Regions from separate parts of the Arthrobacter sp. AD-310 genome, predicted to be linked through region 2. Evidence: predicted binding sites of a transcription regulator. Region 2 holds the regulator's gene; the other holds the start of a gene.
The links. The regulator HrcA, encoded in region 2, represses chaperone genes, less so after heat shock. The targets are predictions, from matches to a motif close to TTNGCACTCGNNNNNNNCGAGTGCNAA.

Region 1: a site for HrcA is predicted at 3,191-3,217, ahead of groES (co-chaperone GroES). Genes of this name have one in related genera too.

What each region holds. Positions count from the first base shown of each region.
Region 1 covers NZ_BAAHNO010000009.1:63,777-71,441, reverse strand. Annotated here, with positions in the region: gene ACYQ1Z_RS06075 (shikimate 5-dehydrogenase) at 1-558, shown strand, start outside; gene ACYQ1Z_RS06070 (class I SAM-dependent methyltransferase) at 592-1,857, opposite strand; gene ACYQ1Z_RS06065 (hypothetical protein) at 1,912-2,292, shown strand; gene ACYQ1Z_RS06060 (DMT family transporter) at 2,232-3,149, opposite strand; gene groES (co-chaperone GroES) at 3,373-3,666, shown strand; gene groL (chaperonin GroEL) at 3,745-5,355, shown strand; gene ACYQ1Z_RS06045 (HNH endonuclease signature motif containing protein) at 5,509-7,401, shown strand; gene ACYQ1Z_RS06040 (dihydrofolate reductase family protein) at 7,417-7,665, opposite strand, start outside.
Region 2 covers NZ_BAAHNO010000034.1:38,587-46,251, reverse strand. Annotated here, with positions in the region: gene hemW (radical SAM family heme chaperone HemW) at 1-1,078, shown strand, start outside; gene ACYQ1Z_RS18310 (DUF4870 domain-containing protein) at 1,116-1,535, opposite strand; gene ACYQ1Z_RS18305 (DUF3097 domain-containing protein) at 1,685-2,533, opposite strand; gene hrcA (heat-inducible transcriptional repressor HrcA) at 2,720-3,733, shown strand; gene dnaJ (molecular chaperone DnaJ) at 3,818-4,945, shown strand; gene ACYQ1Z_RS18290 (16S rRNA (uracil(1498)-N(3))-methyltransferase) at 4,948-5,754, shown strand; gene ACYQ1Z_RS18285 (GerMN domain-containing protein) at 5,747-6,700, opposite strand; gene ACYQ1Z_RS18280 (PhoH family protein) at 7,005-7,665, shown strand, end outside.

The DNA of each region.
Region 1 (7,665 bases), on a different contig from region 2:
TCGGTCAACACCATCGTGAACACCGACGGCCACCTCAAGGCCTACAACACTGACTACACCGCCATTGAACAGCTGCTCGCCAGCAATAAGGTGCCCACGGATTACACGGTCCTGGTCCAGGGTGCCGGCGGCATGGCCAAGGCTACCGTGGCGGCGCTGCGGGACGCCGGTTTCAAGGACGTCACCGTGATCGCGCGGAATGAGGCCACCGGGCGGGCGCTCGCGGACCAGTACGGCTTCGAGTGGCGGGAAGCGCTCGACGGCGGCACGGCGGACCTGATCATCAACGTCACGCCCCTTGGCATGGCGGGAGGGACGGAGGCCGGAACCCTGGCTTTCCCGGCCGAAACCATCGAGGCGGCGAAGCTGGTCTTTGACGTCGTGGCCCTGCCGGCGGAAACTCCGCTCATCCAGGCTGCGCGCGCAGCCGGGAAACCGGTCATCACCGGCGCCGAGGTGGCAACCATCCAGGCCCTGGAGCAGTTTGTGCTTTACACGGGTGTCCGGCCCGGCGCGGATCAGGTGCGTGCTGCCGAGGAGTTCATGCGGGCGCAGTAGCTGCCCGTGCCCGTGCCAACGGCATAGGAGTGCCTACTGCGCGGGCGCCGAGCTGTCGGGCACCGGGTCCACGACGACGGCCACCCGGTCCTCCCCGATGCGGGTCAGGACCAGGGTGGCGGTCTTCCCGGCACCTTTCTGTCCCGGGTTCCTGCCTGCGTTTTTCCCGGTGGGCAACAACTGCTTCCGCAGTTCTTCCGGGGTAACCGCGGTGCCGCGCTTCTTGATGTCCAGCACGGTGATGCCCTCCTGCTTCACCCACGCTTTGAGCGCCTTCACGTTGTAGGGCATCACCTCCCGCACCCTGTAGGCCTTGGCGAACGGGGTGTCCATCAGTGTGGGCGCGCAGATGTACGCGATGTGCTCATCCACCAGATGCCCGCCAAGCTCCAGCGCGACGTCGGCCACGAGGCCGGCGCGGATAACCGCGCCGTCCGGTTCATACAGGTATCCCTCCACGGGGCCCAGCGGGGCGGCCGGACCGGCGCCAAAGTCTTCACCGCTGGTCAGTTCCGCTGCACCGGACGGGCCAAGCACCAGGGCGGAACGCCGCACTCCGGGGCGGCGGACGGCGTTGAACCACAGCGCCACCTCGGTCACGTCGCCGGCCACGGACACCCACTGCGCCTCGCAGCCCTGGGGCACCAAGTCGTGCGGCATGCCCGGCCCCATCTTCACACCCACAGCCTTGCCTGATTCCGCGAGGGATTCCACGAAGGACAGCGGCGGCGAAAACGCCTCCGGGTCCCAGATGCGCTTGGTACCCGATGTGGACGTGACCCGGCGGGCGGGGTCCAGCCAGACGCCGTCGATCCCCTCAAGGTCAACCGCCGTGGCGTCCGCGTGGACCACCCTGGCGTTCGGGAACGGAATGAGGTTGACCGTGGCGCAGGCCGCCGTCGTCTCATCCATTTCCACCGCGGTGACGTTCAGGTCAAGCGAGGCCAGGGCCAGGGCGTCGGCGCCGAGGCCGCAGCCCAGGTCCGCGACGTCGGCCACACCGGCAGCGGCGAACCGCTGCGCGTGCCGGGCGGCAACGTTCAGCCGGGTGGCCTGCTCCAGCCCGGCCTGCGTGAACAGCATCTGCCGGGCGAATTCACCGAACTTGGCCTCCGCCTTCGTGCGCAACCGTGACTGGGTCAGGACGGCGGACACCAGCTCGGGGGAGTGGCCGGCCTTGCGGAGGGCGGAGTTCAGCTCGAAGGATGAGTCTTCCCGGTAGGGCCCAAGGGATGCCAGCAGCTCCCAGCCTTCAGGGGTGAGCAGCGGTGCGATCTGGTCCTGGGGAGCTTGGGGCATGGGTTCCAGCCTAGTGGAGGAGCGTGCGGCGGGGATGCCGATAATGTTGAAACCATGGAAGACACCGCAGGCCCCCAGCAGTCCGGAGAAGACCAGCCCACGGACCGGGGTCCTGCCAGGTATGCCCGCCCCGCTCTCATCGCGGCGTCCGTGATTGCCGTCGTGTGCCTGGCCCTGCTGGTGATCATCTTCTTCCTGGACACGTTCAACGCCACCGTCTACTCGGTGGGCGGCAGCAGCATCGACGACGACACCCAGGAAGCCCGCGACATCCGCGGCCTGTACACGGGAGCCCGGGCCGGCAGCATCGTATTCCTTGTGGCATCCCTTCTGGTGGCGGCTGCGGCGGCCGTTCTGTTGTACCGCGGCAGGAATCAGGGGACGCGGGACTCCGACGGCGGCGAGGACGTCGACTTCGACGACCTGGGCCGCTGAGGCTTCTGCCCCGCACTGGTCAGCAGCACCCCTGAGATCACCAGGACTCCGCCCACCACCTGCGCCACGGTGATGGGCTGGCCCAGCAGCACCGTGATGACGGCCGTGAAGACCGCGATCAGGTTCAGGTAGTTCCCCGCGTTCGCTGCGGTGGTCCTTTTCAGTGCCAGGTTCCACAGCAGGTAGGAGCCCAGCGACGGGAACAGGGCGATGAACGCCAGCGACCAGCCTTCAGCGGGGGTGGAGGGCAGCCCGGCGCCGGCAGCGGCCGCGACGGGGGCCAGGACGACGACGGCCATGGCCACCTGCACGGCGGTGGAAGTAATGGCCGGCAGCGCGAGCCGCCGGGCAATGATCGTGTAGAAACCCCAGACGGTGATTGCTGCCAGGATCAGCAGCTCGCCGGCGTTGACCGAGAAGGTCAGCAGCCGCTGGAAGTCCCCTCCGGTCAGGACCAGCAGCACGCCGGCCAGCCCCATCCCGATGCCCAGCCAGCTCACAGGCCGGGGCCGGTCCTTGAGCAGCACAACGGCCAGCACCAGTATCAGGGCAGGGTTGGCAGCCGTCACCAGGGATGCGTTCAGCGCTGACGTGTGCTGGAGCGCGCTGTAGAGCAACAGGGTGTAGCCGCTCATGCCCAGGGCACTCAGCAGCAGCAGGGTTGGCCACCTGCGGAGCACGGCATTCCAGTCCGGCCGGTCGATCGCCTGGGCCAGGAGGAGCAGTGGTACGGCAGCCAGGACCCAGCGCCAGAAGGTCAATTGAAGGGGTGACATGGTTGCCATGGCGGCGTGGCCCACCACGAAATTGCCGGCCCAGAAGAGATTGGCAAGGATCAGGTATACCGCAGCACGCACCGCACCAATCTACCTGCCGGTTGTTCTCCAATGACGAAACGCTGGCACTCGCCTTGACCGAGTGCTAACCCGCACATAGAGTCTTCATTAGCACTCTCCCTAGGAGGGTGCTAACACATGAAGAGCTGCCAGCCAGGCTGCTGCCGGCACCGCGACGACGGTTGCCAGCCACGGCAATCAGCTTTCCAGTCCACGAATTTGCTGACGAAAAGGAGAGGTCCGAGTGTCGGTCTCTATTAAGCCTCTTGAGGATCGTATTGTTGTCCGCCCGCTCGAAGCCGAGCAGACCACGGCTTCCGGCCTGGTGATCCCGGACTCCGCACAGGAGAAGCCCCAGGAAGGCGAAGTTGTCGCAGTTGGCCCCGGCCGCTTCGAAGACGGCAACCGCGTACCGGTCGACGTAGCCGTCGGCGACGTCGTCATCTACTCCAAGTACGGTGGAACCGAAGTCAAGACCGGCGGCACCGAGTACCTCGTGCTGTCCGCCCGCGACGTCCTGGCGATCGTCGTCAAGTAACTTTTTCGGATCCCCGTGCCGCCGTCCATGCTCCGAGCTGGCCGGCGGCGCGGGGTTCTGTCTTGAAAGGACACAACCATGGCAAAGCAGCTTGCGTTTGAAGACGCTGCCCGCCGGTCGCTTGAGGCCGGCATCGATAAGCTCGCCAACACCGTCAAGGTGACGCTCGGCCCGCGCGGCCGCAACGTTGTCCTGGACAAGAAGTGGGGCGCGCCCACCATCACGAACGACGGCGTCACCATCGCCCGCGAGGTGGAACTGGACGACCCGTACGAGAACCTTGGCGCCCAGCTGGCCAAGGAAGTCGCCACCAAGACCAACGATGTTGCCGGTGACGGCACCACCACCGCCACGGTCCTGGCCCAGGCGCTGGTCAAGGAAGGCCTGCGCAACGTTGCCGCCGGCGCTGCCCCCGGCCAGATCAAGCGCGGCATCGAGGTTTCGGTTGAAGCCGTCGCTGCCCGCCTGCTGGAAAACGCCCGTCCCGTCGAGGGCACCCAGGTTGCCAGCGTCGCCTCCATCTCCGCGCAGAGCGACGAGGTGGGCGAACTGCTCGCCGAGGCCTTCGGCAAGGTGGGCAAGGATGGTGTGATCACCATCGAAGAGTCCTCCACCACCCAGACCGAACTGGTCCTCACCGAGGGCATGCAGTTCGACAAGGGCTACCTGTCGCCGTACTTCATCACGGATGCGGACCGCCAGGAAGCTGTCCTCGAGGACGCCCTCATCCTGATCAACCAGGGCAAGATCTCCTCGCTGCAGGAATTCCTGCCGCTGCTGGAGAAGGCGCTGCAGGCGTCCAAGCCGCTGTTCATCATTGCCGAGGACGTCGACGGCGAGGCGCTGTCCACGCTGATCGTCAACCGCATCCGCGGCACGCTGAACGTCGTGGCCGTCAAGGCTCCGGGCTTCGGCGACCGCCGCAAGGCCATGCTTCAGGACATCGCCACCCTCACGGGTGCGCAGGTTGTCTCTCCGGAACTGGGCCTGAGCCTGGACACCGTCGGCCTCGAGGTGCTCGGCACCGCCCGCCGGATCACGGTCACCAAGGACAACACCACCATCGTGGACGGTGCCGGATCCGCCGAGGACGTCTCCGCACGCGTTGCCCAGCTCCGCGCGGAGCTGGCCCGCACGGACTCCGACTGGGACCGCGAGAAGCTCCAGGAGCGCCTGGCCAAGCTGGCCGGCGGCATCGGTGTCATCAAGGTCGGCGCCGCCACCGAGGTTGAACTGAAGGAAAAGAAGCACCGCATCGAGGACGCTGTTTCCTCCACCCGCGCCGCCCTCGAAGAAGGCATCGTGTCCGGTGGTGGTTCGGCCCTGATCCACGCCCTCAAGGCACTGGATGAGGATCCGGCCGTCCAGGCCCTCGAAGGTGACGCCGCTGCCGCCGTCGGCATCGTCCGCCGCGCGTTGACCCAGCCGCTGCGCTGGATCGCCCAGAACGCCGGCTTCGACGGCTACGTCATCGTGGCCAAGGTTGCCGAGCTCGAAGCGAACCACGGCTTCAACGCCAAGTCCGGCGAGTACGAGGACCTGATCGCCGCGGGCGTCATCGACCCCGTCAAGGTCACCCGCGCCGCCCTCCGCAACGCAGCCTCCATCGCAGCCCTGGTTCTCACTACTGAGACCCTGGTTGTCGAGAAGGCCGCCGAGGAAGACGAGCACGCAGGCCACAGCCACTAGCTCATCAGGCTGTCAGCAACAACAGACCCCCGGCCGCGTGCCGGGGGTCTGTTGTTTTTCCGGCCGGTGGTGGGCTTGTCGAAAGACGGCTATTTTTGCCGGGCCTCCTGAACCGGGCAAGGAATTGTCGGACCCTCTTGGCATGCTTGGTTCATGGAAAGCGGAGCAGTCATCGCCGGGGAGTTCCGGGGCGTGGAGGGCATGGCCTCGGTTGCGGCTGGTGTTGCGTCTGTGGCTGGTTTCGTGGACGAGCTTGCCGGTGTTGTCGCTGGTAACACCCGGTCTGGGGCCGCCACTGATTCTGCTGATCGTTCGGCCTGTGGTGATCCGTTGCGGGAGTTTTCTGATGCATGCCTGGACGGGCTGGCAGTGATCGCACGTCTTGAGGCCGCCACGGCGGCGGTGAAGGTGCGCCTGGTGGACGGCCACGTGGGTGCTGTGGCCGGGATGCAGGACCCGGCGTCCGGCCCGGAGTGGGTGAAGGGCCGGGAGATGGCTACGGTGGCCGAAGTCGCGTGTGTGCTGACCATTGGTGAGCGTGCCGCCGGTGCCCTGATCGGAGAATCGCAGGCGTTGACGGGGTCGTTGCCGGCGGCGCTGGACGCGTTGCAGGCCGGCGAAGTGTCGTGGCAGAACGCCAGGGTCCTAGTGGACGAAACCACAGGCCTGGACCCTGCCGCGACGGCAGCCCTTGAGGCGCATTTCCTGAACCCCGATGTCCTGGGTGCGGGCCCTGAGGGTTTGGCGGGCGGGTTGCCGCCGGCGCGGCTGCGGGGCAAGGTGCGGTCGTGGCGGGAGCGGCTGCATCCGGAGTCGATTGAGGCCCGGCACGCCAAGGGGATGACGGAGCGGCGGATGGAATGCACCCGGGACCGGGACGGGATGTCGTGGCTGTCGTTGCATATTCCGGCGGACCGGGCGTCAGCGATCTGGAACCGGACCACGGCGATCGCCAGGGGCATGCAGGGCCCGGACGAACCACGCACCCTGACCCAGCTCCGCCCGGATATCGCCGTGGACCTGCTGCTCGGCGCGGGGTTCATCCCCGCCGAAAACACCAGCACCGGCACCGGGAGCGGTGCCGGCAACAGCAGCAGTTCCGGCATTGGGGTCGCGGCGGTTGGTGGAGGGGATCCGGGCGGGGGGATTGGCCACGCTAGCGTGTCCGTGTCACCCGATGAATCAGAATCAGTCCCGGGAGCGCCCGCGATTCCTGCTGGTTCCGGGGGCGGTGCCGTGGCTGGCGGGTTCCTAAAGTTGGGGAAGGCGCCGGCGCCGCGGGCGCAGGTGCTGGTCATGGTGCCGGTGTTCTCGCTGCTCGGGGCCACGGATGAACCGGCCATCCTTGACGGGCACGGCCCGATTCCGGCGTCGATGGCCCGGAAGCTGGTCGCCGAGGGGGCGGAGTCGTTCTACCGGGTGCTGGTGGATCCGCGGGACGGGGCGCCGCTGGAGATCGGCCGGACCAGTTACCGGGTCTCGGAGGCGCTGCGGCGGTGGCTGCGGTTGCGGGACGGTAAGTGCCCGTTCCCGGGCTGCAGCAACAACTCCCTCGACAACGAAGCCGACCACCTGCTGGCCTGGCAGCACGGCGGCAGTACCGGGGGCAGTAACCTGGGACAGCCCTGCCCGAAACATCACCGGATGAAACACACCTCCGGCTGGCAACCCACCCCGGCGACCATGAATGAACCGCCCGGCTGGATCTCACCCGCAGGCCGGTACTACGCCAGCGAACACCAGGACTGGCAACCACCCCACTGGCCACCAGGACTCCTACCCCACGAGGAATCAAGCCCGCCACTGAATGGTGAGCTGCCCGGCGCTGTACATGCCCTTGCGCCTGCGCCGGGAGCTGGCCCGGGTGAGCCCTTACCCGTTGAGCCGTTCACGGATGAGGACCCACTATTCCAGGAACCACCGGGGGACCACATGATCGACGAGGACGACCTCCCACCCGACCACGAGGCCTGGGACATCCTCTACACCATGCCCATCACCCTGCCCCCCGGACCCTACAAAGACCCGAAACCGGCACTCACCTGAAACGAAACCTCAGGCCTATGCCCCTGCCATGTCCTGCGTTTCGACTTCGCCCGCTCGCTCGTACACCAGCGACACCGCACCTTTCGGGAAGGAGCGTGCCGGCTCGGCGAGGCGGAACGTGGCGGGAATCGTCCCAGCGTCGAAGAGGCGCTTGCCCTGGCCAAGGGTGACCGGATAGAGCCAGAGCCGGAGCCGGTCGAGCACGTCCGCCTCCAGCAAGGACCGGATCAGGACGCCGCTGCCGAACATGTGCACCTCGTTGTA
Region 2 (7,665 bases):
CACGGCCACCGAACTGGGCGGAGGTGCCTCGCAGGACGCCTACGCACAGACGGCCGTGTCCGAGGTTTCGTTCGCTGCCCGGGCGCTGGCCGGGTCCGGGGTGCAGGCCCGGAAGCTCAGCACCGTGTTCTTCGGCGGCGGAACCCCCACGTTGCTTCCCGCTGAGGACCTCGCGGTGATCCTGCGCGCGGCAGTCGACGAGTGGGGGATCGAGGACGGCGCGGAAGTGACCACCGAAGCCAACCCTGACTCGGTCACGCCGGAGTCCCTTGCCGTCCTCAAGGCGGCCGGGTTCACACGCGTTTCTTTTGGTATGCAGTCGGCGGTTCCGCACGTCCTGAAAGTTTTGGACCGGACCCACAGCCCCGCCCGGGTGCCGCAAGTGGTGCAGTGGGCGCGCGAGGCCGGACTCGCGGTGAGCCTGGACCTGATCTACGGCACACCTGGCGAATCCCTGGAGGACTGGCGGCATTCCCTCGAGACCGCGCTGTCCTACCAGCCGGACCATATCAGCGCCTACGCGCTGATAGTCGAGGAAGGCACCAAGCTGGCGGCGCAGATGCGCCGCGGCGAGGTCCCGGGGATTGACGACGACGACCACGCCGACAAGTACGAACTCGCCGACCAGCTGATCACCGAAGCCGGGCTCGGCTGGTACGAGGTCAGCAACTGGGCACGCACCCCCGGGCAGGAGTGCCGCCACAACCTCGCCTACTGGCGCGGCGACGACTGGTGGGGGATAGGCCCGGGCGCACACTCGCACGTGGGCGGGGTCCGCTGGTGGAACGTCAAGCACCCCACCGCCTACGCCGGGCGCCTTTCCCAGGGCGTGTCGCCCGCAGCGGGCCGGGAAACCCTGGACCACGAAACCCGGGGTGTCGAGCGGGTGATGCTCGAAGCGCGGCTGCGCAGCGGGCTCGAGGTTGCGGCGCTTGGTCCCGGCGGGCGACACCAGATCGCAGGCCTCATCGCCGACGGGCTCGTGGACCCCGCCGCGGCGTTCCAAGGGAGGCTGGTCCTCACCCTGAAGGGCCGCCTGCTGGCTGACGCTGTGGTCCGCAGGGTCCTGCCGGACTAGCCGGAATAACGCCCTGCTAGGCCCACGCCGGCGGGGACTACTTTATCCAGCGCAGGTTGAACGGGTACCGGTGCGGCTGGCCCTTGTTCACGTGGATGCCCGCGGAGACGGAGAAGCAGGTCAGGGCGATCCAGATCAGCGTGGCGATCACGGCGAAGATGTTGCCGATCACTGGAATGAACACCAGGATGTTGGCTACCACCGCAGCAATGGTGGGCGGCAGGCTGAAGTTCAGTGCCTCTTTGGACTCCTGCGCCGTGAACGGACCGCGGTCGCGGAAGATCAGGAAAATGAGCAGGGCCGGGACGCAGCCGAGGATTCCGCCGAAGTGCGACAACGTGGCCCACTGCCGGTCCTCGTTTGCCGTCAAAGGCAGCGCGTTCGCCGGGACGCCATGGTATTCGGAACGGCCTGCGCCGCCCTGGCTGTCCCTGTGATCACGTGCGTTTTCTGCCACAGTCTGTTCCTTCGAGAGTGCAAATGGTGCGGAATGCCGGTGGTTTCCTGTTGCGCGTGCGACAGTTCCCCGAGACCTGCAGTACCAAGAATACTGGGTTACAGCGTTCCGGCGGTCCGGTCCGCTCGGCGTTCCGGTCGGCGTTCAAGTTAGGGGACGGTGAGGAAGTCGATCACTTCTTCGACCCGGCCCAGCAGCGAGGCTTCGAGGTCGGCGTAGGTGCGGACCGCGCCCAGCAGTTTCTGCCAGCCGAGGCCGATGTCTTCCTTGGTTGCGTGCGGCCAGCCGAACGCCGCGAGGACTCCGGTCTTCCAGTCCTGGCCGCGCGGCACCACCGGCCACTGCTCAATCCCAAGGACGGCCGGGCGGATCGCCTGCCACACATCCACATATGGGTGGCCCACGATGAGCACGTTGCCGGCGGCGCCGGGGGATGCCATGACGGCATCGGCGATCCGGGACTCCTTGGAATCCGGCACCAGGTGGTCCACAAGCACGCCCAGCCGCCGTCCAGGCCCGGGACGGAAATCGGCCACCGCGCCGGCGAGGTCGTCGATGCCGTGCAGGGGTTCGACGACGATGCCTTCGACCCGCAGGTCGTCTCCCCAGACTTTCTCCACAAGTTCGGCGTCGTGCTTGCCCTCGACCCAGATCCGGCTCGCCTTCGCCACCTGGGCGCGCTGGTTCGCGACGCGTACCGACCCTGACGCGGTGCGTCCAGCCGTCGCTCCGGCTGCCTGCTTTGGTGCCGGCGGCATCAGCCGGATGGCGCGGCCCTCCAGGAGGAAGCCGAAACCCAGCCGGAACGTGCGGGACTTTCCCCGCCGGTCCTCCAGGGCCACAACGTGCATGCCGCCGGACTTTTCCACCCGGGTCACAGCGCCGACCCACCCGGACTGGACATCCTCGAGCACCATGCCGCGTTCAACGGGCACTTCCGGCAATTGGGTGCGGACGGGAGCGGACATGTCCCGGGCCCCCCAGTTCTGGTAATCCATGGATCGACTCCGCCTGGTTCTAGATCAGTGCCGCCGGAATGTCGCCCGGAGCGGTACCAATGCTAACAACGGCGCGAGGCATAATAGACTGTTAGCACTTAGGCATGTCGAGTGCTAACCATGTTGGTTCGATTCTGATGGTTGTACGGGCGCTGCGGCCGCCCTGACCCTGGATGGAGGTGGAGTGTGAGCGAGCCACGCAAACTGGAAGTATTGCGGGCCATTGTGGAGGACTACGTCCACTCCCGGGAACCGGTGGGTTCCAAAGCGCTGGTGGAGAGGCACCAGCTGGGCGTTTCCAGTGCCACAATCCGCAACGACATGGCTGCGCTCGAGGACGAAGGCCTGATCACCGCACCCCACACGAGCGCGGGCCGGATCCCGACCGACAAGGGCTACCGGTTGTTCGTGGACCAGATCTCCGCCGTGAAGCCGCTGTCGCAGGCCGAACGCCGTGCCATCCAGTCCCTGCTCGAAGGCTCCGACGACCTCGACGATGTCCTTGAGCGCACGGTCCGGCTGCTCTCCCAGCTCACCAACCAGGTGGCAGTGGTCCAGTACCCGCACCTGAGCCGGGCCCTGGTCCGCCACATCGAGTTTGTCCTGCTGGCGCCGCGTAAGGTGCTTGTGGTGCTGATCGCCAACAGCGGCAAGGTGGAGCAGCGCGTCATCGACGTCGGGCAGGACCTCGGGGACGACGCCATCTCCTCGCTGCGGACCCGGTTCCTCGGGTCGCTCGCCGGCACCCCGCTGGGCCAGCTCAGCCAGTCCCTTCCCGCCGTCGTCTCCGCCGTAGGCCCGGCACAGCGCCAGGCGGCGCAGGCACTTGCCCACGGCCTGGAACTGCTGGCGCACAGCAGCCGCGAGGACCGCATGGTGATGGCAGGTACAGCGAACCTCGCCCGTTCCAACGTGGACTTCCCGCTCAGCATCGGGCCTGTGCTGGAAGCACTGGAGGAGCAGGTGGTGATGCTGCGCCTGCTCAGCGAAATGGCGCAGGACCACCGCGGCGTCGCCGTCAGCATCGGGCGGGAGAACCCCTACGACGGTCTCGCCGAAGCCTCCGTGGTGGCCACCGGCTATGGCCCGGACAGCGCGGCGAAAATCGGCGTGCTGGGGCCAACCCGCATGGACTATCCCACCACCATGGCCGCCGTCAGGGCCGTTGCCCGCTACCTTTCCCGGATCCTGGGTCCCTGACCGGCCCGCACGGACGCCACGGCGCCCGCGGCCGCAACCAGGGCACCCCACTGCACGCAGTACAACAAGGAAGAGATACGAACTTTGAGCAGCCACTACGAAGTCCTTGGAGTTTCACCGGAGGCTACCGGGGAAGAAATCAAAAAGGCCTACCGCAAGCTGGCCCGCACCCTGCACCCGGACGTCAACCCGGGTGAAGAGGCAGCAGACCGGTTCAAGGCCGTGACCCACGCCTACGAGGTGCTCTCGGACCCGCAGAAGCGGCGGGTGTACGACACCACCGGCAATGAAAACGGTACCGACAACGGGTTCGGCGGCGGCAGCTACGCCGGCCAGGGTTTCGCCTTCCAGGACATCTTCGACACGTTCTTCGGCGCCGGCGGTTCAACGGGCCCGGCCTCCCGGGTGCGCCGTGGCCAGGACGCCCTCATCAGCGTCCGGATCGAACTGCGCGACGCCGTCTTCGGCGTCAACAAGAAGCTCGAGGTGGACACGGCAGTGACCTGCCCCACCTGCGAGGGCTCATGCTGCCGCCCCGGCACGCATCCGGAACGCTGCGACATCTGCGGCGGCAGCGGCCAGGTCCAGCGGGCTGTCCGCTCCATCCTGGGCCAGGTTATGACCGCTGCACCCTGCGGCACCTGCGAAGGCTTCGGCACGGTCATCAAGGACCCCTGCAACGAATGCAGCGGCCAGGGACGCATCCGCAGCCGCCGGTCCCTCACCATCAAGGTGCCGGCCGGTGTCGCCACAGGCACCCGCATCCAGCTCGCCGGCCAGGGCGAAGCGGGCCCCGCCGGCGGACCCACCGGTGACCTGTACGTCGAAATCCGCGTCAACAACGACCCCACCTACGTCCGCGACGGCGACGACCTCCATGCCACGCTGAACATCCCCATGACGGCGGCCGCCCTGGGCACCGACGTCAGCCTGGAAACCTTCGACGGAACCCAGGAGATCGACGTCAAGCCCGGAACCCAGTCCGGCGAAATCATCACGCTCCGCGGCCTGGGCGTCACCCACCTGCGCGGGTATGGCCGCGGCGACCTCAAGGTTCACCTCCAAGTGGAGACGCCGGCGAAGCTGGACGCCACCCAGGAAGACCTGCTCCGGCAGCTGGCAAAGCTGCGGGGTGAACAGATCACCGAGGGCAAGCTTGCCGCCAGCGGCGGTATGTTCGCCAAATGGCGGGACCGCCTCGGGAACCTGTAAAGGTGAGCAATCCCGTCTTCTTCACACCGGCCGGAGCCCTCGACGCCGTAACCCCTGGAGGGCATTTTGCCCTCGACGGTGCTGAAGCCCGTCATGCCGTGACAGTCAAACGCCTCACCCCCGGTGAAGCCGTTGACCTGGTGGACGGCGCGGGCACCCGGGTCACCGGCCGCGTCACGTCCGCCACGCCGTCCCGGCTGGAGGTTGAGTGCACGTCCGTTGCGGTTGAAGACAGGCCCGCCATCCGGCTGGTGCTGGTCCAGGCACTTGCCAAGGGCGACCGGGACGAGCTGGCCATCGAGACAGCCACGGAACTGGGAATCGATGCCGTGGTCCCGTGGCAGTCGGAACGGTCCATCGTCCGGTGGAAGGGCGACCGGGCGGCCAAAGCCCACGCCAAGTGGCAGTCAGTAGTAACGGCCGCGGCCAAGCAGGCGAGGCGGGCCTGGATTCCGGAGGTACGGCCCGCCGTCGACACCGCCGGCCTGTCTGCCGTGGTCAAGACCGCTGACCTGGCGGTAATCCTGCACGAGGACGCAGTACGCCCGCTGCGCAAAGTCCTTGAGGCCTGGGTCCTCGAGGCGTGGAACGGGACGGGCTCCCCGGGCGGCGACGGGGAAGCGGCGGACCGGGAGGTGCTGCTGATTGTGGGCCCGGAAGGCGGCATCAGCCCCCGCGAGGTGACCAGGCTGTGCGACCAGGGCGCCGTGACCGCACTGCTGGGGCACCACGTCCTGCGCTCGTCCACGGCCGGACCGGCCGCCGTCGTGCTCGCCAGCGACATCCTCGGCCGCTGGGCCGCTACCTGACCTTAAAGCTCCGGGTGTCCTCGTACTGGTCGGGGCCGCCTCCGGACCCTGCCTGCGCGGCCCGGAGCTCGTAGCTGCCTGCAGGAAGGTTCAGGGCAAGAGTGAAAACACCCGCCTGCCCCTGTTCCGCGGAGGCCGTCGTCTCTCCCGTGAGGAACGGCTCGGTGTTTCCATCGTTCCCGGCGCGGAGTATCTGCCAGCGAAGCTTGCCGCCCGGCGTCGTGCTGCGGCCGGTGATCTTCACGCTGCCGCCCGCCACTTCCACGTTCTCCTGCGGGTCGATGATCCAGACCGGCGCCACAAGCCCGGCCGTCCGGGTCATCAAGGCACCCAGCTGGATGTGGTCGAAGGCCACATAGTCTGTGTGCCCGTCGACCAGGATCCGCACCCGGATCTGCTGGCCGGAATCGATCAGGCCTGAACTGGCAGCGGCCGCGGTGGCCGTGTAGACCAGCTGCTGGACCGCCCGGGCCGCCATGTCGGCGTCGAGGTTGCTGTTGAAGGCGTCCTCCGACACATCCACCGTGATCGTGTCCTTGCCGGAAATCGACGTGGCCAGTTTGCCGGGGTTCTGCCAGGGCGTGAAGAAGTCAGGGTCCAGGGGCTTGTCCGACATCATGGAACGCAGCGCCCTGGTCACAGGGTTCTCCTGTTCGGGAACGTCCCGGAATTCGCGGTAGAGGAAGACATGTTCGCCGCTGCGGCCGATCCAGTACACCGGGGCCTTGCTGGAGGACTGCGTGGTTTCCAGCGGGGCGCTCGTGGTCGGGGCCTCGGCCGTGCCGGTGGCGACAGGGCTGGTCACGAGGGTGCCGGTGGGTGAGGGGCCGGCTTCTGCGATGCAGCCCGCCATGGCCGGCGCTGCCGCCAGGATCCCGGCCAGCACCAGGGCGCGGGCGTGGCGCGGGGCACGGCCTGCCCTTGCGGGCGCAGCGGTTTCCGGCACTGTGGTTGCCTGTCCTTTCGTGGCATGAAGGGCCGATCCCCGGGCGGCCTGGTCTTCCAGCTGCAGCTGAATTCCCAGCATGGCACACACGGCCGGGGCAATCCGGTGCCTTCCCGGGTCCGCGGCGGAACTGCAACGGGAACGATATGAGGCCGATATGAAGTTGATACCTAATGACGGAACACTGTCACCGGGCACCCGGCCCCGCCCGGCTCCGGGTGCCCGGCGCGGCATCGTGCTGGCGTAATATGGAAAGACCAGCATCACCGACCTTGAGGGGACCACAGGCCTGCGGGCCAGCACCATGACTGAATCAGCGAACGGAAAGCGCCGGTCCACCGGCGAGGGCACCACCGGGGAATTTCCCCACTCCCTCCCCGGCATCCGGACCGAGGTGGTTCTTTTCGACAACTCCGATCAGATGGTCCAGTCGCTGGGCAGCCATGACGAGGCGTTGCGGTACATCGAGGAACAGTTCCCGGACGTCAACTTCCACGTCCGCGGCAATGAGCTTTCCATCAGCGGACCCACGCATGACGTGCCCAGGATCATGCGGCTGCTCCACGAGGTCCGGGGACTCGTGGCCCGCGGCACTGTCATCAGCCCCACCGTTCTCCAGCAACTCGTGGCCCTGCTGCGTACCCAGTCCCTGCAGAATCCCGTGGACGTGCTTACCCACGACATCCTCTCCAGCCGCGGCCGGACCATCCGGCCCAAGACCCTGAACCAGAAGAACTACGTTGACGCCATCGACGACAACACCGTGATCTTCGGCATCGGGCCGGCCGGTACGGGCAAGACCTACCTTGCCATGGCCAAAGCCGTCCAGGCGCTGCAGCAAAAAGAGGTCAACCGGATCATCCTGACCCGCCCCGCCGTGGAGGCAGGGGAACGGCTGGGCTTCCTGCCGGGAACCCTCAGCGACAAGATCGATCCCTACCTGCGTCCCCTGTACGACGCACTGC